Regions from separate parts of the Streptomyces sp. NPDC048516 genome, predicted to be linked through region 1. Evidence: riboswitches for the same ligand, from Rfam matches in the RefSeq annotation. Region 1 holds a riboswitch; each other region holds the start of a gene.
What was found. A riboswitch is a leader RNA that binds a small molecule or an ion and turns the genes downstream of it on or off. The one in region 1 is predicted to bind thiamine pyrophosphate.

Region 2: linked by a shared signal. The riboswitch ahead of thiC (phosphomethylpyrimidine synthase ThiC) and the one ahead of ACGFR7_RS17830 (thiamine ABC transporter substrate binding subunit) in region 1 are both predicted to bind thiamine pyrophosphate.
Region 3: linked by a shared signal. The riboswitch ahead of thiO (glycine oxidase ThiO) and the one ahead of ACGFR7_RS17830 (thiamine ABC transporter substrate binding subunit) in region 1 are both predicted to bind thiamine pyrophosphate.

What each region holds. Positions count from the first base shown of each region.
Region 1 covers NZ_JBICWS010000008.1:94,521-101,685, reverse strand. The annotation lists gene ACGFR7_RS17850 (DUF1152 domain-containing protein) at 633-1,727, shown strand; gene ACGFR7_RS17845 (hypothetical protein) at 2,083-2,208, shown strand; gene ACGFR7_RS17840 (hypothetical protein) at 2,286-2,702, opposite strand; gene rlmN (23S rRNA (adenine(2503)-C(2))-methyltransferase RlmN) at 2,932-4,038, shown strand; TPP riboswitch at 4,072-4,192, shown strand; gene ACGFR7_RS17830 (thiamine ABC transporter substrate binding subunit) at 4,297-5,379, shown strand; gene ACGFR7_RS17825 (ABC transporter permease) at 5,355-7,085, shown strand; gene ACGFR7_RS17820 (ABC transporter ATP-binding protein) at 7,086-7,165, shown strand, end outside.
Region 2 covers NZ_JBICWS010000004.1:455,423-462,587, forward strand. The annotation lists gene ACGFR7_RS11650 (YibE/F family protein) at 58-1,500, opposite strand; TPP riboswitch at 1,532-1,688, shown strand; gene thiC (phosphomethylpyrimidine synthase ThiC) at 1,682-3,466, shown strand; gene ACGFR7_RS11660 (hypothetical protein) at 3,628-4,512, opposite strand; gene ACGFR7_RS11665 (metallophosphoesterase) at 4,743-5,882, opposite strand; gene ACGFR7_RS11670 (LacI family DNA-binding transcriptional regulator) at 6,134-7,165, opposite strand, start outside.
Region 3 covers NZ_JBICWS010000007.1:43,621-50,785, forward strand. The annotation lists gene ACGFR7_RS15985 (thiazole synthase) at 1-428, opposite strand, end outside; gene thiS (sulfur carrier protein ThiS) at 438-665, opposite strand; gene thiO (glycine oxidase ThiO) at 662-1,915, opposite strand; TPP riboswitch at 1,913-2,025, opposite strand; gene ACGFR7_RS16000 (NAD(P)/FAD-dependent oxidoreductase) at 2,181-3,476, shown strand; gene ACGFR7_RS16005 (Rv2175c family DNA-binding protein) at 3,633-3,998, shown strand; gene thiE (thiamine phosphate synthase) at 4,114-4,806, shown strand; gene metF (methylenetetrahydrofolate reductase [NAD(P)H]) at 4,979-5,896, shown strand; gene ACGFR7_RS16020 (hypothetical protein) at 5,933-7,165, shown strand, end outside.

The DNA of each region.
Region 1 (7,165 bases):
GCCGTGGCGCCGGCCATGAGGAATTTCCTTCGCCCGAACATCGTCTTCAGCCCTCCGCCGCCTCATGTGACGTCCACAGGGGTACAGGGCTGGTTCCGACCGTTGCTGCAGCACGCCGGTCCGGTCCGGGAAAGCCACTCATTGAGCCGACCTCGGCAGAAATCCGGCAGCTATCGCAATGAGAATTGGATGGAGGAGGAGAAGGGGAAGGGGGAGGGGGAGGGGGAGGGGAAGAGGAAGGGAGGCGCTATTGCTGTCGGTCTGAACCCATGTAAATCCGTCTCTCCTGGCCGGCACAAGCAGCGGTTGACATCAGCCTCGCGGCCGACGGCGAAGCGGGCGCGCCGGACGGCGTCCCCCGGAAGGTCACCGATACCGACGTCGAGCAGGTCATCGCCAAGACGCTTGAGCGTCGGGGCGCGGGGCGTTACCGGCGGAGGCTGGGCGGGGTGTGGAGCGTGCTGACGCAAGGCGGAGGACGGAGTCGACGCGGAGCGCGGCGAGTGATGGCGGCGCCTGGGGTCCCCGTGCTCGAAGAATGAGGGGAGGGTGTGCCCTCCGCGGGTCGCCGCATGACCGGAACGGCAGGTCGTAGGCCGTGGGCCGGTACAGCAGCCCGTACGCTGACGCACGTGACGCGCTTGATTGTGGCAGCAGGAGGAGGCGGCGACGCTGTTGCCGCGGCGATGCTGGATGCCGCCCTCTATGGCGGCGAGAGTCCGGCGGTGGTCCTCACCTACTCGTGGGACCGTCTCTTGGTGGACCCCGTGCCGGGCCCAAGAGGGCCGGCCAACTTCACCGGCCTCCGCCCGCTCACCCGCAGCGTCCAGGCCGTACCCGCCGACGCCGCACCGATTGCTCCCGCGGGCTCGACGCTTCCCCGGCTGGCCGCAGAGCTCCCGCAGACCTTCGCGCTGATCGATCCGCACCATGGCGCCGAGGGAATTGTTCGCCAGCTCGAAGAGCTGGTTCAGCACTTGGAGCCGGACTCCGTCGACCTCCTTGACGTGGGCGGCGACATCCTCGCTCAGGGTGACGAGCCCACCCTTCGCAGTCCCCTTGCCGATGCCCTCACCCTCGCGGGGTGCTGCGAACTCAACTTCCCCGTACGGCTCCTGGTCGCCGGTCCCGGCCTCGACGGCGAACTGCCCGCCGACGTCCTGCGTGATCGCTTGGGTCCCGTTGTCCTGAGGCTCAGGGCCGAGCACGTCACACCCGCCGGCGTGGTACTGGAATGGCACCCTTCCGAGGCAACGGCCATGCTGGCCGTCACGGCACGAGGCGTCCGCGGTCTGTGCGAAGTGAGGGACGTCGGCCTGCCGGTCCCGCTCACCGACGACGGCCCTGCCGTGTACGAGGCCGATCTCGACGAGGCCCTGAACCGCAACCAGCTCGCCGGAGCGATCCTCGCCACGGAGAACCTGCACCAGGTCGAGCAGCACAGCCGGGAAATCTGCGGCTTCTCCGAAATCGACCACGAACGCGACAAGGCCAGTCGGCCCGGCAGCCAGCCCGCCCAAAAGCTCGGTCCGGAAGCCGTACTCCACCAGCTCGACGAGTTCGAAGCCGACGCCCGGTCCCGCGGGATCACCCACACCACGTTCCGCCGGCTCACCGAAGCCTTCGGCCTCAGCGGCAACCAGCGCCAGGACCTCAGAGCCCTACTGCTCAGCAGCCGCCCGGAGCAGTACCAAGCCCCGCTCTGGCACATCCCGTCCGGAGCTTGAGCAACAGCTTTCTCCACGAGTTCAAGCTCCCGGCTGCGCTCCGCTCCGGCGGGCGGGCTTCCCGGCTCCGCTCGGGGCGCCGCTCCAGCGTCCGGCCCCCTCCGCCCCGGCTGAGGCGACGCCCGCCGGCATGTGGATAGGGCCGGAGACCGTGGGGTCGCAGGGTCGGAGCCAGTAGCGTGCTCGGATATCCCGGATTCACGTGTCTGCTCCGGCAACGATGCGAGTGCATCGGCTCGAACAATCCGCGACAGATCGCCTGCCGTGCCGCCACTGGCTGTGATGTGGCCAGCGTTGATGCCGGCGAGCGCAACTTTCTGCCCCGCACATCGACTCCGAGCAGCACCCTTCCGCGTTGGCTGCTGCCTTCGGGATCGACGAGTGGTCGGGGGACCTCACGCCGGAGGGCGACGACACCGAAGAAGATCACGATCTACAGCTCGGGTACTGGAGGAGCCGGGGTTGGTCGCCCGCCTACTGACCTGCCGATCCATCGTGGAGATCACCACCAGGCTTACTAAGCAGTGATCAGCCCGTCTGGCTCTGCTGCAGCTGATCTCAGGTTAGAGCGTGGAGGGTCACGAACGAACGCCGCTCGATGAAGTGCTCGAAGGCCGGTTGCACCTCGCCATTCACGAGATCGACGCCGCAGATGAAGAGCTCGGGGCGGTTCGACAGCAGCTCGAAATCCCGCATGGCGTCTGCGAACCGGCACACCACGCCTGGCTCGGTTGCGGAGTCGATGACCAGCACGTGGCTGTGCAGGGCCACAGGTGTCTGGCGGGCCCAGCCCACTACGTCTTCGTCCGAGACGCCATCCAGTGCCAGCGACCGGTGCGGCAGGTCTCGCCAGTCGATGCCGCCGCCTTCCCACGGGAGTGCGCTGAGGTAGGCATCGAACCGGGCAGACAGGAGCATGGGCTGTACGTCCGCGCCATGCTCACGGAGCCAGAGTTCGATCTGATCAATGCGCATCGCCGAAAGGCTAGATCAACCGGGGATCGCCTCCCGAGCAGGGGAAGAGCCGTTCCTCAGTGGCCGGGCCGCCCGCGGTCCGCCGGCAGCGCCACGTGACCGGAGGACGTCCTGGGCCGCCTCGGGGCCGTGCGAGGCCGGTCACCGGCGACCGGGGCCACAGCGGGTGACCGCCCCCTCACCCCTCCCACCTGGGCGCCCGTAAATGATCTGCCACACTGGACGCACCATGCCTGCACCCGGAGAACTCACTTTCGTCGCGCCGCGTGGGGCCAAGAAGCCTCCGCGGCACCTTGCCGATCTCAGTCCCGTCGAGCGTCGCGAAGCGGTGGCCGCGATCGGGGAGAAGCCGTTTCGCGCCAAGCAGCTGTCGCAGCACTATTTCGCCCGTTATGCGCACGATCCTGCGCTGTGGACCGACATCCCGGCGGCGGCGCGCGAGAAGCTGGCGAGCGAGCTGTTGCCGGATCTGATGAAGGTCATGCGGCACATCTCGTGTGACGACGACACCACGCGCAAGACCCTGTGGAAGCTGCACGACGGCACGCTCGTCGAGTCCGTGCTGATGCGCTACCCGGACCGGGTCACCATGTGCATCTCGTCGCAGGCCGGCTGCGGGATGAACTGTCCGTTCTGCGCAACGGGGCAGGCGGGCCTGGACCGTAATCTGTCGACCGCCGAGATCGTGCACCAGATCGTCGACGGGATGCGTGCGCTGCGCGACGGCGAGGTGCCGGGCGGGCCGGCGCGGCTGTCGAACATCGTCTTCATGGGGATGGGCGAGCCGCTGGCCAACTACAAGCGGGTGGTCGGGGCGATCCGGCGGCTGACCGACCCCGAGCCCGACGGGCTGGGGCTGTCCCAGCGGGGGATCACCGTCTCGACGGTCGGGCTGGTGCCGGCGATGCTGCGGTTCGCCGACGAAGGATTCAAGTGCCGGCTGGCGGTGTCGCTGCATGCGCCCGATGACGAGCTGCGCGACACCCTGGTGCCCGTCAACACGCGCTGGAAGGTGCGTGAGGTACTGGACGCGGCCTGGGAGTACGCGGAGAAGTCCGGGCGGCGGATCTCGATCGAGTACGCGCTGATCAGGGACATCAACGACCAGGCGTGGCGCGGTGACCTGCTGGGACGGCTGCTGAAGGGCAAGCGCGTCCATGTGAACCTCATTCCGCTGAATCCGACGCCCGGCTCGAAGTGGACCGCCTCGCGTCCCGAGGACGAGCGGGCGTTCGTCCAGGCCATCGAGGCGCACGGCGTGCCGGTGACCGTCCGCGACACCCGCGGCCAGGAGATCGACGGCGCCTGCGGGCAGCTCGCGGCCTCGGAACGCTGACCGCCCGCTGGTACTGTGTGATCGAACAAATGCATCATCCGACAGGGGAGCGCCACAGCGCTGAGAGTGCGGAAGCGTCGTAGAGCTACGGTGCCCGCAGACCCTTGAACCTCGCCCGGGTCATTCCGGGTAGGAAGTTCGGTCGTCACTCATGCTGTTTGCGCCCCGCCCCGGGCCGCCTTCCTGCGTCTTCGGACGCCGAGAGTCGCGGACACCGGGCGGGGCCGCGTCTCTTCCTGGCCAGCCAGGAGGAAATCAGTGAGCACCACGAGCAGAATCACCGCCACGGCGGTCGCCGCCGCGGTCGGCATGTCCGCGCTGGCCGCCTGCGGTGCCCCGGGCGGCGGGGGAGCGGACGCCAAGACCGTCACGCTCGTCAGCCATGACTCGTTCAACGTCTCCAAGTCGGTCCTGCGCGCCTTCGAGAAGGAGAGCGGCTACAAGGTCAGGATCCTCAAGGGCGGGGATGCCGGGAAGGCCGTCAACCAGGCGATCCTGTCCAAGGGAAATCCGCAGGGCGATGTGTTCTTCGGTATCGACAACACGCTGCTCTCGCGCGGTCTGCACGAGGGGATTTTCAGCCCGTACAAGGCCAAGGGGCTGGCGGACGTGCCGGCGGGGCTGCAGCTCGACAAGGGCGAGCACCGTGTCACCCCGCTCGACTACGGCGACATCTGCGTCAACTACGACCGCGGCTACTTCGCCCGGCACAAGACCGCGCCGCCGAAGACCTTCGACGATCTGCTCGAGCCCCGGTACAAGGGGATGCTCGTGACGGAGAATTCCGCCACCTCCTCCCCGGGGCTCGCCTTCCAGCTCGGCACCATCGCCAAGTACGGGCAGTCCGGCTGGCAGGGCTACTGGAAGAAGCTCAAGGCCAACGGCGTCGAGGTCGTCGACGGTTGGGAACAGGCCTACTACGACCGGTTCTCGGGCTCCGCGGCCGGCAAGGCCAAGGGCAAGGGCGACAAGCCGCTGGTGGTCTCCTACGCCTCCAGCCCGCCGGCCGAGGTGCTGGGCAAGAAGCCCGCGCCCAAGGAGGCGCCCACCGGGGTCGCGGCGGGCACCTGCTTCCGCCAGATCGAATTCGGCGGCCTGCTCAAGGGGGCGAAGAACGAGAAGGGCGGTAAGGCGCTGCTGGACTTCCTGCTGAGCAAGAAGTTCCAGGAGGACGTACCGCTGCAGATGTTCGTCAACCCGGCACGCGAAGGTGCCAAGGTGCCGGAGCTGTTCACCAAGTACGGCACGACGATCGACAAGCCCACGACCCTGCCTCCCGAGACGATCACCAAGAACCGCGAACAGTGGATCAAGCAGTGGTCCTCGCTCGTTCTGAAGTAGTCCGCGGCCGGCGCCCGCGGCCCGTGCGGGGAACGGCGGCGCGGCTCGGCCTGATGGCGGTGCCGCTCGCCTTCTTCGCGCTGTTCTTCGCCTATCCCGTCGTGGCGATCGTCGGACGGGGCCTCACCGACGGCGGACAGTGGCAGCTGGGCCGGTTCGGCGCAGTGCTGAGCGACCCGGACATCGTCCAGGTGCTGTGGTTCACCGTCTGGCAGGCGGCGGCCTCCACGGGGCTGACCCTGCTGATCGCGCTGCCCGGTGCCTATGTCTTCGCGCGGTTCGACTTCCCCGGCAAGCAGGTGCTGCGGGCGGTGGTGGCGGTGCCGTTCGTGCTGCCGACCGTCGTCGTCGGTTCGGCCTTCCTGGCGCTGGCCGGGCGGGGCGGGCTGCTGGACGAGCTGTGGGGCCTGCGCCTGGACACCTCGGTGTGGGCGATCCTGCTCGCGCATGTGTTCTTCAACTACGCCGTGGTCGTCCGGACCGTCGGCGGGCTCTGGGCCCAGCTCGACCCGCGTCAGGAAGAGGCGGCGCGGATGCTGGGGGCCGGCCGGTTCGCGGCCTGGCGCAGGGTGACACTGCCCGCCCTGGGGCCCGCCGTCGCGGCCGCCGCGCTCATGGTCTTCCTCTTCACCTTCACCTCCTTCGGGGTGGTGCAGATTCTGGGCGGGCCCACCTTTGCGACGCTGGAGGTGGAGATCTACCGGCAGACAGCGGAGTTCCTGGATCTTCCGACGGCCGCCGTCCTCACCATGGTCCAGTTCGCGGCGGTGCTGGGCGTGCTGGCGGTGCATGCCTGGACGGTGCGCCGCCGGGAGACCGCCCTGCGGCTCGTGCCGGCGTCGCAGACCGCACACCGGCCACGCGGCCGCGGCCAGTGGACGCTGCTGTGGGCGACGCTCGCCGTCATCACCGTCCTCCTCATCGTGCCGCTCCTCGTGCTCGTGGAGCGATCGTTCGCCGGGCCGGACGGCTACGGAGCGGTGTTCTACACCTCGCTGCGGTCGGCCGCGAGCGCCGACAGCACCTTCGCCGTCGCGCCCCTGGACGCCCTGTGGAACTCCCTCACCTATGGGGCGGCCGCCACGGCGATCGCGCTGGTGGTGGGCGGACTGGCGGCCGCGGCGCTGACCCTCCCCCGCCTGAGCAGAGGCCCATCCGGGCGGACGGCCCTGGTGAGCCGGTTCGTCCGGGGCTTCGACGCCCTGCTGATGCTGCCCCTCGGGGTGTCCGCGGTGACCGTCGGCTTCGGATTCCTGATCAGTCTCGACACACCGCCGCTCGATCTGCGCGCCTCGTGGTGGCTGGTGGCGCTCGCCCAGGCGCTGGTGGGGGTGCCGTTCGTGGTCCGGACGATGCTGCCGGTCCTGCGGGCGGTCGACGGACGGCTGCGGGAGGCGGCCGCCGTGCTCGGTGCCTCGCCGTGGCGGGTGTGGCGCGAGGTCGACCTGCCGATGGTGCGGCGGGCCCTGCTGATCGCCGCGGGCTTCGCCTTCGCCGTCTCCCTCGGTGAGTTCGGCGCGACGGTCTTCATCGCGCGGCCGGACCAGCCGACGCTGCCGGTCGCCGTGGCACGCCTGCTGGGACGTGCGGGAGAGCTCAACTACGGGCAGGCGATGGCCCTGTCGACCCTCTTGATGGTGGTGTGCGCCGGTGCCCTGCTGGTACTGGAGCGCCTGCGCCCCCTCGACCACTCCGGGGAGTTCTAGATGACGGCACGGGCCGGGACCACGGCGCAGGAACTGCTGCGGCTGGGCGGGGTGACCGTCCGCTTCGGCACGGCGGGGCG
Region 2 (7,165 bases), on a different contig from region 1:
CCGCCCGTCCCCGCTCCTCTCGCCCGTGCGGGGACGGAAGCCGTCCCCGCAGCTCCGTCACCGCTTACGGCGCCTGCCGCGTCCCCCGCGACGGCCCGGGCGGCTCTCCGCGGCGCCGGTCGCCATGCCGGCACCCACCACGTCCCCGGAACCCGCCCCGGATTGCCGGACGACTCCCGGCCCGCTGTCGCCCGGCATGCCCGGCCCCATCCGGTCCGCCGAGACCACCAGTGCCGCCAGCAACGTCGTCAGCGGCACTGCGGCAACCAGCCCGATGCTGCCTACGAGTGTGCGGACGACCTCCTCCGCGACCACTTCGCTCGTCGCGACCGTACCGACGCCGCTCTGTGCGATCGAGAACAGCAAAAGCAACGGCAGTGCGGCGCCCGCGTAGGCCAGCACAAGGGTGTTGACGACGGACGCGATGTGGTCCCGGCCGATCCGCATCGCGGCGCCGTAGAGCTTGCGCCAGCCGGCCGACGGGTCGGCCTCCTTGAGTTCCCAGACGGCAGCGGTCTGCGTCACCGTCACATCGTCGAGCACCCCCAGAGACCCGATGATGATCCCGGCGAGCAGCAGGCCGCGGATCTCGATATCGGGGTACAGGCCGTGCACCAGCCCCGTCGTGTCGTCCGTATTACCGGTCAGCAGCGCCCAGTTGATGAACACCGACCCGAGCAGCCCGATCAGCAGCAGCGAGGCGAGGGTGCCGAGTACGGCCACCGATGTACGGGCCGTCAGGCCATGGCACAGGTACAGCGCGATCAGCATGATCGCGCTTCCCCCGACCACTGCCACCACCAGTGGGTTGGAGCCCTGCAGGATCGCCGGGAGGATGAACAGCGTCAGGACCACAAAGCTGGCCGCCAGTGCCACCAGCGCCAGTACTCCACGCAGTCGGCCGACGATGACCACCGCGAACGCGAAGAGGGCGGCCAGTACCCACATCGGGAGCGTCCGGTCGACATCGCTGACCGCATACTGCAGATCTTTCGGCGCCTTGGGGGAGTACGCCACCACCACCTCCTGGCCGGTGGTGTAGTGCCGTAGGGCGTCCGGCGTCACCACCGCCTGGAACGTGCGTCCCGCGTTCTCTCCCGTGGTGACTTTGATCGTCGCCTGCTGACAGGGCTTGCCCTTGGTCCCTCCCCCGGCCGGTGGCTGTCCCGTCGGGGAGGAGGGCTGGGGCTGCTGCTCGGCATGGACGTCCGCGCAGTTCACCTCCGCCACTTTGACGACTCTGGCCTGCTCCGTGGGCTGGTCGAAGCCGACCCCGGACGGCTTATGGCCAGGCGCGCCGCCTGGCCAGAGCACGACCAGACCGACCGCTACCGCGGCGGCAAAGGGGATCAGTACTGCCGCGATGACCTTGCGCAGATGCCGGGAGACGGGCGCGGCAGGGCCGTGGCCGTGCGCGTGTGAGTGCACGGCGGAAGGGTGGTGGGACTCGTGAGGGCTCACCGCCCGATCATTGCAAGAACTCCGGGGCCCCCTGTTCACTCCGCCGCATCGGCCGCTACCGTGGTGCCACCTTTGCAATCGCGGGAGCTCGGAGCACCGGGCTGAGAGGGCGCTGACCTTCGTCCCAGCGGCGTTTCACGTGAAACGCCCATGGACGCAAGCCGCTGCGTCGACCGCTGAACCTGTTACCGGGTAATGCCGGCGTAGGGAGTTGGGTCTCATGACTCTGCAGGATGCACGCACGCCCGAAAACGGAAACGGTGCCGACGGCAGCGGTGAGCCGCAGATCGGCTGGCACAAGGGCTATGTCTCCGGATCGCGCCCGGATCTTCGGGTCCCGGTCCGGCGGGTGCACCTCACCAACGGCAAGGACGTGACGCTCTACGACACGTCAGGGCCGTACACCGACCCGCATATCGATACCGACGTCCGCCGTGGTCTGGCGCCGCTGCGGGAGAACTGGATCATCGCTCGCGGCGACACCGAGGAGTACGCGGGGCGCCCCCCGCGGCCCGAGGACGACGGCCTCAAGCACACCTCGCCGCGCGGCGGGCTCAAGAACCTCGACGCGGTCTTCCCGGGCCGCCCCCGTCAGCCGCGCCGCGGCCGTGACGGCGCCGCGGTCACCCAGCTCGCCTACGCCCAGCGTGGCGAGATCACCGCGGAGATGGAGTACGTCGCCCTCCGCGAGAACGTCACCCCAGAGTTCGTCCGCGACGAGATCGCGGCCGGACGCGCGGTGCTGCCGTCGAACATCAACCACCCGGAGATCGAGCCAATGATCATCGGCAAGAACTTCCTGGTGAAGGTGAACGCCAACATCGGCAATTCGGCGGTCACTTCCTCCATCGAGGAGGAGGTGGAGAAGATGACCTGGGCGACTCGCTGGGGTGCCGACACGGTCATGGACCTCTCCACCGGGCGCAATATCCACACCACCCGCGAATGGGTGCTGCGCAACTCCCCCGTCCCCATCGGCACCGTGCCGCTCTACCAGGCACTGGAGAAGGTTGACGGCAAGGCCGAGGAGCTGACCTGGGAGATCTACAAGGACACCGTCATCGAGCAGGCCGAACAGGGCGTCGACTACATGACGGTGCACGCCGGTGTGCTGCTCCGTTATGTCCCCCTGACGGCCCGCCGTAAGACCGGCATCGTCTCGCGCGGCGGCTCGATCATGGCGGCCTGGTGCCTGGCGCACCACAAGGAGTCGTTCCTCTACACGCACTTCGAAGAGCTCTGCGAAATCCTCGCCTCGTACGACGTCACCTACTCGCTCGGTGACGGCCTGCGCCCCGGATCCATCGCGGACGCCAATGACGAGGCGCAGTTCGCGGAGCTGCGTACGCTCGGCGAGCTGAACACCATCGCCAAGCGGCACGGCGTCCAGACGATGATCGAGGGCCCGGGGCATGTCCCGATGCACAAGATCAAGGAGAACATCGACCTCCAGCAGGAGATCTGCGAGGAGGCCCCGTTCTATACGCTCGGCCCCCTGACCACCGATATCGCGCCCGCCTACGACCACATCACCTCCGGTATCGGAGCGGCGATGATCGCTTGGTGGGGTACCGCCATGCTCTGCTACGTCACGCCCAAGGAGCATCTGGGCCTCCCGGACCGCGACGACGTCAAGACCGGCGTCATCACGTACAAGATCGCGGCTCATGCGGCAGACCTGGCCAAGGGGCACCCGGGCGCCCAGGAATGGGATGACGCGCTCTCCGATGCCCGCTTCGAGTTCCGCTGGGAGGACCAGTTCAACCTGGCCCTCGACCCGGACACCGCGCGCGCCTTCCACGACGAGACGCTGCCTGCCGAGCCGGCGAAGACGGCCCACTTCTGCTCGATGTGCGGCCCGAAGTTCTGCTCGATGAAGATCAGTCAGGACATCCGCCGTGAACACGGGGGTGACCTGGCGATCGACCCCGAGGCCGGAATGGCCGAGAAGTCGAAGGAGTTCGCGGCCGCAGGCAACCGCGTGTACCTGCCGCTCGCGGAGTAGCCCACCGTCGGGAGTCGCTCCATCGGACGCCCGGACTCGCTCCTTCTGCCACCTCTGGCGGAAGGTCCCCACCGAAAGGCGGGGGCCTTCCGCCTGCCCATGGTGCGGCATCCTGAGCGCCCTTCGGTGACCCGCAGGGCGCCGGGCCGCCACCCCGGGCACTAATCCGCCTGGTGGTCGGGCCCCCCGTAATCCGGGCTGGTGAAATCCGGGCTGGAGTAGCGCGGCCGGGAACCCGAGGAGCCGCTGTCGGGGCTGGTGAACTCGGGGCGGGTGTAGCCGAGCGTGGGGATCCGGCTCTCGGGCGGTGGAGTGCGGCGGGGGACATAGCGTGCCGGGTCGTCGTCCGGAGTGGCCGCGGGGTCGGCAAGGGCCTCGCGGAGAAAGGGCAGCACACCGCGCTCCAGGAGGGCACGGCGCCACACCTCACGGGCGTGGTCCAGCGCCTCACCCAGCTCGTCGGCTCTGGCGGCCTGGGGCGACGAACCATTGCGCAGCGCCGTGATGAGCAGTCCGGCCATCGCGACAAGGGTCCCCGCGGCGGTCAGTGCCGCGAAGATCCAGCCGACGTTGACCAGTGGCTGCGCCAAGGACTTGTCGGGGCTGATGGCGCGCAGCACATAACCGATGAGGAGGAAGAGCACCGCGGCGATGCCGGCGAGGACGGGAGCGAGGACGGCGACCATGGCGGTGAGCCCGGCGCCGGTGTTTTCGGCCCCGCCCAGGGCCGTGGCGCCGGCCGGTCCTGGACTCCCGTCGGCCTCCAGGCTCTGCTCCTCGTCGCCCGCCGCGACGTGGGGCGGCACGGGCGTCGGTGCGCGCCACTCGGCGCGGAGCTGTACATAGCGTTGGTATTCGGCCGTGGCGCACGCGGCGATGGCGGTGGTCGCGCTGAGCGCCATCGTGCGCAACTGCTCGTTGTTGAGGTGGTTTTCCGCGACGGCGGTGAAGTCGTCCGGGCGGTATGCGGCGGTACGCAGCGCCTCATCAAGGATCCGCGCAAATTCCGCGCGGTCCTCGTTCAGCAGGTGCGGAGCGCTGTTCATGTGGATCCCCCGATGCTCCGTAGGGCCGTACGGCCGGCGTTGGCCGGGCAGTGGGCGGAAACGGAGGAGAGCCTGCTACGGATAGTCCGATGGTAGAGCGACTGCGGCGCGGGGTGACAGAGAGTTTACGGAATTTGAGTAATGCCACGACCGGTTTCCGCCCGTGGCGACCCCCGGCGGTGCGCCCATCGCCCGCCGTCCGCCCTTCCGTACGCCTGCCCCGATAACGTTCAGCCGGCCAGCGGAAGTTGAACGACCAAAAGCTTTCCGGCCATGGTGATACCGCCGTCCATGGCGATGGCCAGACCGTCCGCGTAGACATGCGGACCCTCGACCGCCACGCTCTCGCTCTCGCCGTCCTCGGCGCCGACCTCGCCCAGCAGATAGGGGATGGGGCTGTGGCCATGTACGACGCGGTCGCCACCGTAGGCGTCGAGGAGTTCGCGTACGGCGTCCGAGCCGTCCTCGTCGCGGAAGGCGAAGCGCTTGGTGAACTTGCGGAACAGATCCCAGACTTCGTCCGCGTCGCTGCGGGTGAGCACGTCGTGGACGGTGTCGTTGACGGCCTCGATGGAGTCGCCGTATTCGAGGTAGGCGGTGGTGTCGGAGTGCACGAGCAGATGCCCGTCCTCCTCCATCACGGCGTCCAGGCGGGCCATCCACTGGAGGTGGTGGTCCTCCAGGCGGTCCATATCGGTCTTCTGGCCGCCGTTGAGGAGCCAGGCGGCCTGGAAGGAGGCGGTGCCGGCGCCGGACTGTACGGGGGTGTCGCCGAACCGCTTGGCGCCCAGCAGCAGGAGTTCGTGGTTGCCCATCAGGGCCTTGCAGTAGCCGCCGGCCGCCGCTGCCTCGGCGGAGAGCTGCATGACGAGGTCGATGACGCCGATGCCGTCCGGGCCGCGGTCGGTGAAGTCGCCGAGGAACCAGAGCCGGGCATTGCCGGCCGCCCAGTTGCCGTCGGCGTCGATCAGGCCCTCGGCGGCCAGCGCCTCGCGCAGCTCGTCGTAGTAGCCGTGCACGTCGCCGACGACATACAGCGGACCCATGCCCTCGGGCGCGTCGGGGTCCTGGGCCGGTTCGGGCACCGGGACGACGGCAGGGCGGTCGATGAGGGTGTCCGTGCGCTCGGGCGCGATGACCGGGAGGTCGCGCGCGGTCGGGGTGTACTCCTCGGGGAGCTCCGCGGGCGGGGCGGCGGGCGACACCACGGGGGGCGCGGCGGGTGGAGCGGCAGGAGGCGCGGCCGGGGTCCCGGCGGGCAGGTGGAGCGGCGGGCCGGCAGGCGGCACGGGGGACCCGGCGGACGCGCCGGAGGGAACTCCTGGCGGCGGTACAGACGCCGGAGTTTCTCCTGCCATGGTCCACACCATGGGTCCCTGACTGGCCCCCTGAGTCATCGACCCCTCCACCGTTGCGCCGCCGTGCACCTCTCGGACCTTTGCCTGGTCGACGGCGGTCCGCGGTGTCGTGCGCCCATCATAGGAATGCCGATCGCGGGTTGTGACGCACCCGGGGGTGGTCAATCCGCCGAAGCCCGGCATTCGCGGCGGATTTATCCCGGGATCGCCCTGTTTTTTCCTCGTAGAAGTGATCACACCGTCGCTCGTATGTGGGAGCACGCTCAGTCGCCGGTGGGCCCTCGCGGTGGGCTGATGGTCGTTCTCGGGGGACGCCGCTGGGACGAGGCCCGGATGATCAGATCGGTAGGTATCACCTGTTCGACGGGCCGGCCGTTGTCGAGCCCCTCGATGGCGTCGATGAGGATCTGCACGACGGCGGTGCCGATACGGCGCGGTTTGAGGGACAGCGTGGTGACGGGCGGCTCGGTGGCGGCGTAGAGGGTGGACTCGCTGCAGCAGACCAGCAGCAGGTCCTCCGGCACCCTCAGCCCGTAGCGCCGGGCGGCGGCGAGCAGGTCCGTGCCGTTGGGGTCGAAGAGCCCGTAGACGGCGTCCGGGCGGTCCGGGCGGGCCAGCAGCCGGTCGGCGGCGACGGCCCCGGCACAGGGGTCGTGTGCCGGGTAGGACTCGTACACAGGCTCCTGGCCGACCCGCTCGCACCAGTGCAGATAGGCGGTGGTCGACAGGCGGGTGTAGGTGTCGGTGGTGTTGCCCGTGAGCAGGCCGATGCGACGGGCGCCGGCGTCGGCGAGATGGTCGAGCAGGCCGAGGACGGCCGCCTCGTGATCGTTGTCGACCCAGCCGGTGACGGGCAGCGTGCCGCCGGGGCGGCCGTCGGAGACGACGGGGATGCCGTGCCGGACGAGCTCGGTGACGACGGGGTCGCCGTCGGCGGGGTCGATGACGACGGTGCCGTCCAGGGCGACGTTGGACCACACGTCGTGGCGGGAGGTCGCGGGGAGGATGACCAGTGCATAGCCCCGGGCCAGGGCCGCGGAGGTGGCCGCTCTGGCCATCTCGGCGAAGTATGCGAATTCGGTGAAGGTGAAAGGTTCATCCCCGTACGTGGTCACGGTCAGGCCGAGGAGCCCTGACTTGCCCGTACGGAGGGTGCGGGCGGCTGCGGACGGGCGGTAGCCCAGCCGGTCGGCCACCTCGCGGACATGGCTACGGGTGGCGTCCGGAAGCCGGCCCTTGCCGTTGAGCGCGTCGGAGACAGTCGTGATCGACACTCCGGCTGCGGCGGCCACGTC
Region 3 (7,165 bases), on a different contig from region 1:
ACCAGGGTTTCGGCGGCGTCCAGCAGCTCGATCGGGTCGGGCAGCAGGGTGCGCTCGTCGGCGACCACCTCCAGCTTGACCCAGTCCGTGCCGAGCGCTTCCCGGGCGAGCCGGGCGGTGAGCACGGCTTCGCCCGCGGTGAAGCAGCCCGCGGTGTTCGGCAGCACCTTGATCTTGTGCCGCTCCAGTACGGAGAGCACCGAGCCCTGCACGGTCGGATCCAGCCGCCGCATGGCGACCGTGGTCAGCTCCGTACCGGAGGCGAGCAGTGCCCGCTCCAGGACGTCGAGGCTGGGTGCGCCACCGGTCCCCATGATCAGGCGGGACGCGAAGGTGGTGCCGGCGAGGGTGAGGGGGTCCCCGCTCGCGGCGAAGTCGCTGCCGGATGCGGCGGGGGCCGTTCCCCGGAGCGCTGCGGTGTCGGTCATGTCTGCGGATCAGCCTCCCTGGACCGCGGTGAGCACCTCGACGCGGTCGCCGTCGGCGAGCCCAGTGGCGGACCACCGGGTACGGGGCACCACGGTCTCGTTGACCGCCGCGGCCACCCCGGCGGGTGCCTGGGACAGCGTCGCGACGAGCCGGTCGAGGGTGAGCCCGCCGGGGATCTCGCGGGTCTCCCCGTTGACGGACACCGAGACGGTGGGGGTGGGTGGGGCGGCGTTCATACGGGCTGCTCCTGTGGGGCACGGGTGCGCTCGGACCCCGGCGCGGCGATGGGGGTCCCCCCGTGCCGTTCAGGCGTGGGGGAGAAGCGCGCGGGGGAGAAGGGGCGGGCCTCTTCGGGAAGGAGGCCGGTGGCCAGTACCTCGGCCATCGCGTCACCGGTGACGGGGGTGAGCAGCACCCCGTTGCGGAAGTGGCCGGTGGCGAGGTGGAGGCCGGGCAGGGCGGTCGGCCCGAGCATCGGGGCGTTGTCGGGGGAGCCGGGGCGCAGACCGGCGCAGGTCTCGACGAGCGGCAGCTCGGTGATGCCGGGGACCAGTTCGTGGGCGTCGCGCAGCAACTCGTAGACGCCGCCGGCGGTCACGGTGGTGTCCCAGCCCAGCTCCTCGCTGGTGGCGCCGACGACCAGTTCGCCGTTCTCGCGCGGGACCAGGTAGAGCGGGCCGCCGCGGACGACCGCCCGTACGGTGCGGGAGAGGAAGGCGGGGCTGCCGGCGGGCATCTCCGGCAGCCGCAGCCGCAGTACCTGGCCCTTGACCGGCCGCACCCGGGGCAGCACCTCGCCGGGCACGCCGGCGAGCCGGCCGCTGTGGCTGCCCGCGGCCAGCACGACCTGACCGGCCGGCACCCGGGTCCCGTCGGCGAGTTCCGCGCCGGTGGCACGGCCGCCGTCGACCGTCAGCCGCACGGCCGCGCTCCGGTGGAAGGCCACCCCGGAGCGCACACAGGCGGTCAGCAGCGCGCTCGCCAGCCGGCGCGGATCGACCTGATGGTCGCCGTCCACCCGCAGCCCGCCGCGTACCCCGGGGGCCAGCATCGGCTCCAGGCGCCGGCACTCGCGCCCCGTGAGCCACTGTGACTCCAGTTCCGAGCGGATCTGCAGGGCGTGCAGTTCGCGCAGATGGGCGCGGTCGTCGGCGTCCAGCGCGACGGCCAGGGTGCCGCACCGCCGGTAGCCGACGGCCTGGCCCGCGGCCTCCTCCAGCTCTTCGACGAACCGGGGGTAGCGCCGGGCGGAGGCGAGGTTGAGGCCCAGCAGGGTCTGCTCGCCGTAGTGGAGCTCGGTGACCGCGGCCAGCATCCCGGCCGCGACCCGGGCGGCGCCGCCCCCGGGTGAGGGGTCGGCCACCGCGGCGCTCAGCCCGCGTACGGCCGCCCGCCAGGCGGTGACCAGGCCGATGATGCCGCCGCCGATGACCAGCACATCAGGGCTCTGCGGGGTGGGTTGTGATCGTGTGGCAGCTACGTGCATGGGTGTCCAGCCCCTCCCTTCGCCGGCATGACCCGGATCAGGTTCGTACGGTCGGAGGCCGGTCAGCCTCCCTCTCAGCCCGGTGCGTCCGGGCTCCCGCGAGTGCGTGTATCCGTCACCCTAATACGGGGCCGCGAGGCACCGTAAGGCAGCGCCGCGGCCTCCCGGGGGCCCGCGCCCCGGGCCGCCCGGACGGTGACGCTGTGTCAGAGATCTCCTTGCGCGCTGCTGCGAGCCGCCTCACACCCCGTCCTAGAGTGATCGGGTGAGCGAGCAGAGCAAGTCCTCCCAGGCCCCTGACCGCACGCCGCACGTCGTGATCGCCGGCGCCGGAATCGCGGGTGTGCAGACCGCCGTCGCCCTGCGCGAACAGGGCTGGCCCGGCGCGATCACGCTCCTCGGCGACGAGCCCCACCAGCCCTACGACCGTCCCCCGCTGTCCAAGGCGGTACTGCTGGGCAAGGCCGAGGGCTCCACCTTCGACGTCGACTTCGCAGCGCTCGGCATCACCCTCCACCTCAGCCGCCCGGTCACCGCCCTGGTGCCGGACGCCCATGTGATCGAGACGGCCGAGGGCCCGGTCCCCTACGACTACGCGGTCCTGGCGACCGGCGCCGACCCGGTCGTGCTGCCCGGCAGCGAGGGACTGCCCGGCGTCCATCTGCTGCGCACCCTGGACGACGCCAAGCGGCTGCGGCCGGTGCTCGCCGCCCAGCACGAGATCGTGGTCGTCGGGGCCGGCTGGATCGGAGCCGAGTTCGCGACCGCGGCGCGCGAGGCGGGCTGTGCGGTCACCGTCGTCGAGGCCGCCGACCGCCCGCTGGCCGGTGCGCTGCCCGCCGAGGTCGCCGCCCATATGACCGGCTGGTACGCGGACGCGGGCGCGGAGCTGCGCACCGGCGCCCGGGTCGCCTCCGTCACGGCGGGCGCGGTCACCCTCGACGACGGCACGGTGCTGCCCGCCGACGCGGTGGTCATCGGGATCGGCGCCCGCCCCGCGACCGGCTGGCTGGCCGGCTCGGGCGTCGAGCTCTCGCCGCGGGACGGCTCCGTACTGGCCGACGAGCAGCTGCGCACCTCCGTGCCCGATGTCTATGCGGTCGGCGACTGTGCCTCCTTCCCGTCGGGCCGCTACGGCGCCCGCCTGCTGATCCACCACTGGGACAACGCCCTCCAGGGCCCGCGCACGGTCGCCGAGAACATCGCCCGCGGCGAGGCGGAAGGGGTGGCCTACGACCCCGTTCCGTACTTCTGGTCGGAGCAGTTCGGCCGGTTCGTGCAGTACGTGGGCCACCACGGGGGCGCCGACGAGCTGGTCTGGCGCGGTGACCCGGCCGGGGCCGCCTGGTCGGTGCTCTGGCTGCGCAGTGAGGGGGGTCTGCGCGAAGCGCCGTCGGACCGGGGCGGTGGTGGGCGACGGGAGGGCAGGCTCGTCGCGCTGCTGGCCGTGGGGCGGCCCCGGGACCTCGCCCAGGGGCGCAAGCTGATCGAACGGGGCGTGGCCCTGGACCGGGAGCGGGCCGCGAATGCGTCGGTGCCGCTCAAGGCCGCGGCGCTGTAGGCGGGCGCGGGCTCCGGGAGCCGGGCGCGGGGCGCCCGGGAGCGCGGTGACCGGCGGTGGCCGGCCGGGCGCCGGCCGTCACCCTCCGGTGTGCGGCAGGCCTCCGATGGCGATGCCCGGCTACCGGCTGTCAGTGGGAGGTGGCAGGCTTGTCCTGTGACCGAGATTGACGCAAACATCGATGGACTCGTCCCCGCCTGGCTCACCCTCCCCGACATCGCCGAACAGTTCGGCGTCGAGGTGACGCGGGTCCGGCAGCTGGTCAAGGAGGGCCAGCTGATCGCGGTGCGCCGCGGCGAGAACCGGGCGCTGCACGTGCCCGCCGATTTCATCAAGGACGACAAGGTGGTCAAGGGCCTCGTCGGCACCCTCACCCTCCTCAAGGACGACGGTTTCACCGACGAGGAGATGCTGGAGTGGCTGTTCACCCCGGATGAGACCCTGCCCGGCACGCCCGCCCAGGCGCTGCGCGAGAATCGCGGCACGGAGGTGAAGCGCCGGGCCCAGGCGCTCGCCGTCTGACGCCATGACGCGGCCCGCACTTCGGCAGCCGCATCAGCATCCGTAACCGCATCCGCGGGGCGTACGGACCGGAAGGCCCGGCCCGTACGCCCCCGACCTGGGGGGAAGCCGCCCGATGACCACCGCACGCCCGGCTCTGTCCGATGCCAGGCTCTACCTCTGCACGGACGCCCGCCGGCGCCAGGGCGATCTCCCGCAGTTCCTGGACGCGGTGCTCGCCTCGGGTGTGGACATCGTCCAGCTGCGGGACAAGGGCATGGAGGCCGGCGAGGAGCTGCGGCATCTGGAGGTCTTCGCGGACGCCTGCCGGCGGCACGGCAAGCTGCTCGCGGTCAACGACCGCGCGGATGTCGCCCACGCGGCGGGCAGCGATGTTCTGCATCTCGGGCAGGGCGATCTGCCGGTCCCGGCCGCCCGCGCCCTGCTGGGCCCGGACGTCCTCATAGGCCGCTCCACCCACGCCGAGGCCGAGGTGGACGCCGCACTCACCGAACCGGGTGTGGACTACTTCTGCACGGGCCCGTGCTGGCCGACCCCCACCAAGCCCGGCCGCCACGCCCCCGGCCTCGACCTGGTCCGTTACGCCGCGGCCCGCGCTCCCGAGCGCCCTTGGTTCGCGATCGGCGGGATCGATGCCGGAAATCTGGACGAGGTGCTGCAGGCGGGCGCCCGCCGGATCGTGGTGGTCCGCGCCCTCACGGAGGCGGACGATCCGGGAGCGGCGGCCGCCGCACTGGCCCGGCGCATCCGGACCTGGGACGCCCCGGACACCTCCGCACCGTCGCGTCCGGCCCGCGCGGCCGGGTGACCGGGCACCGGGTAACCAGGTGACCTGCGTCACTGTGCGCGGTACCGGGAGCCGGCGGTCTCCTGACGCCCGGGCGACGGGAAAATGTCCACCCAGTGGACATCAACCCGGCCAACCAGGCATTACGCCCGACGCGGTTGGTGTGGGCCCGGCCGGTGGTTAACCTGCCGGTATGGCCCTAGGTACAGCTTCCACCAGGACTGATCGCGCACGAACGGTGCGCGACCTGCTTGCTTCCGGTAAGCAGTCGTATTCATTCGAGTTCGCCGCCCCCAAGACGGAGAAGGGCGAGCGGACCCTGTGGAACGCCATTCGCCGCATCGAGGCCGTCTCGCCGACGTTCGTCTCCGTGACGTACGGCGCCGGCGGCACCTCCCGTGACGGCACGGTGCGCGCCACCGAGCGCATCGCCACCGACACCACCCTGACCCCGGTCGCCCACCTCACCGCGGTCAACCACTCCACGGCCGACCTGCGCAACATCATCGGCCAGTACGCCGACGCCGGGATCCGCAATATGCTCGCGCTGCGCGGCGACCCGCCCGGCGACCCGATGGGCGAGTGGGTCAAGCACCCCGACGGCATCGGCTACGCCGCCGACCTGGTCCGGCTGATCAAGGAGTCCGGTGACTTCTGCGTCGGCGTCGCGGCCTTCCCCGAGATGCATCCGCGCTCGGCGGACTGGGACACGGACGTGGCGCACTTCGTCGCCAAGTGCCGGGCCGGCGCGGACTTCGCCATCACCCAGATGTTCTTCTACCCCGAGGACTACTTCCGGCTGCGGGACCGCGTTGCGGCGGCGGGTTGCTCGACGCCGATCATTCCGGAGATCATGCCGGTCACGAACGTGCGCCAGATCGAGAGGTTCGCTCAGCTCAGCAACGCGGCTTTCCCGCCCGAGCTGGCCGAGCGCATCCTCGCCGTCAAGGACGACCCGGCGGCGGTACGCTCCATTGGTATCGAGTACGCAACGGACCTGTGCGCACGCTTGATGGCCGAGGATGTTCCCGGGTTGCACTTCATTACCCTGAACCACTCCACGGCGACCCTGGAAATCTACGAGAATCTGGGGCTGCACCAGCAGTCCTGATCACGGTGGCCGGCGAGCGGCGGAAGAGGGGCGTATATGGGCTGGACGGTCCTCTACATCGCGTTCGGCCTGGTGGCACTGTGGCTGTTGGGTGAGGTCCTGCTCCAGAACAAGGCGCGGCTGCGCTGGCGGCTACTGGCCTTCGCCGGTTTTCTCGGCGTGGTCGTCGGTGTCATCATCCCGTCAATACTCGTGATCGGGCTGGGACTTGTCGCCTTCGCCATCGGGCAGACGAATGTGACGCTCTCCTTCCGTCGCGGCTTCACCACCGGCTGGGCCCTGCGCGGCATGCCCGGGGCGTCCGGTGACAGCGGCCGGCGCCGGAGGGCCCGCCCGTCCGAACCGCCCCCCGCCGACCCGACGCTGGAGGTCTCCGGCCTGGAGGCGGTGGCGCCCACCGAGGCCCCCGGCCGGGGCGGCGACGGGGGCCCGGACACCTTCGAGAGCACCGGCGGCTTCCAGCGGGTGGACCCCTACGCCGGGCAGGACACCTTTGCCGGGCAGGACACCTTCGCCGGGCAGGACACCTTCGCCGGGCAGGGCACCTACGGCGGGCCCGGTACCCCTGCGGGGCAGGACGGCTTCGCCGCGCAGGACACCTTCGTTGCCGGGCAGGAGGCCTTTGCCGCGCAGGAGACCGTGGTCGGACAGGGCTTCTACGGCTACACCCCCGGCGACGACTACCGCGGCCAGGACCCGTACCAGGGGCAGCAGCAGGATCAAGATGCCTACGCCACCCAGGCGTTCGCCGTCCAGGACGACTTCGCGCGGCCCGACAACGCCGCCGTCTACGCCCCCCAGCCGATGCCCGAGGAGACCGGTCAATACGGCATCTACAGCCCCGACGCCCGTGGCCAGCAGCCCGGTTACCACGGTTACGGCGGCTACGACGTCTACGACCCTGCTGCCGGCAACGGCAACGGCAACGGCAACGGCAACGGCAACGGCTATGCGTACGGCGGCGGTTACGACCAGACCGGAGCCGGCCAGGACCCCTACGCCGACCCCTATGCGGCCTACGGCGACGGCCAGGCCCAGGCCCAGGCCCAGCAGGCGCCCTACACCGACCCGTACCTCGGCGGCCAGCAGTACGCCGCCTCCTACGACCCCTACCAGCAGGCGGACCCCTACCAGCAGGCGGACCCCTACGCCTCATCTCCCTACGCGGCGCAGCAGTACGACGCCCAGGGACAGCCGCTCGGCCAGGGGTACGGCGAGACCCCGCCCGGTGGCGTCTGGGTCCCGCAGCAGCGCGACGGCGAACTCCCG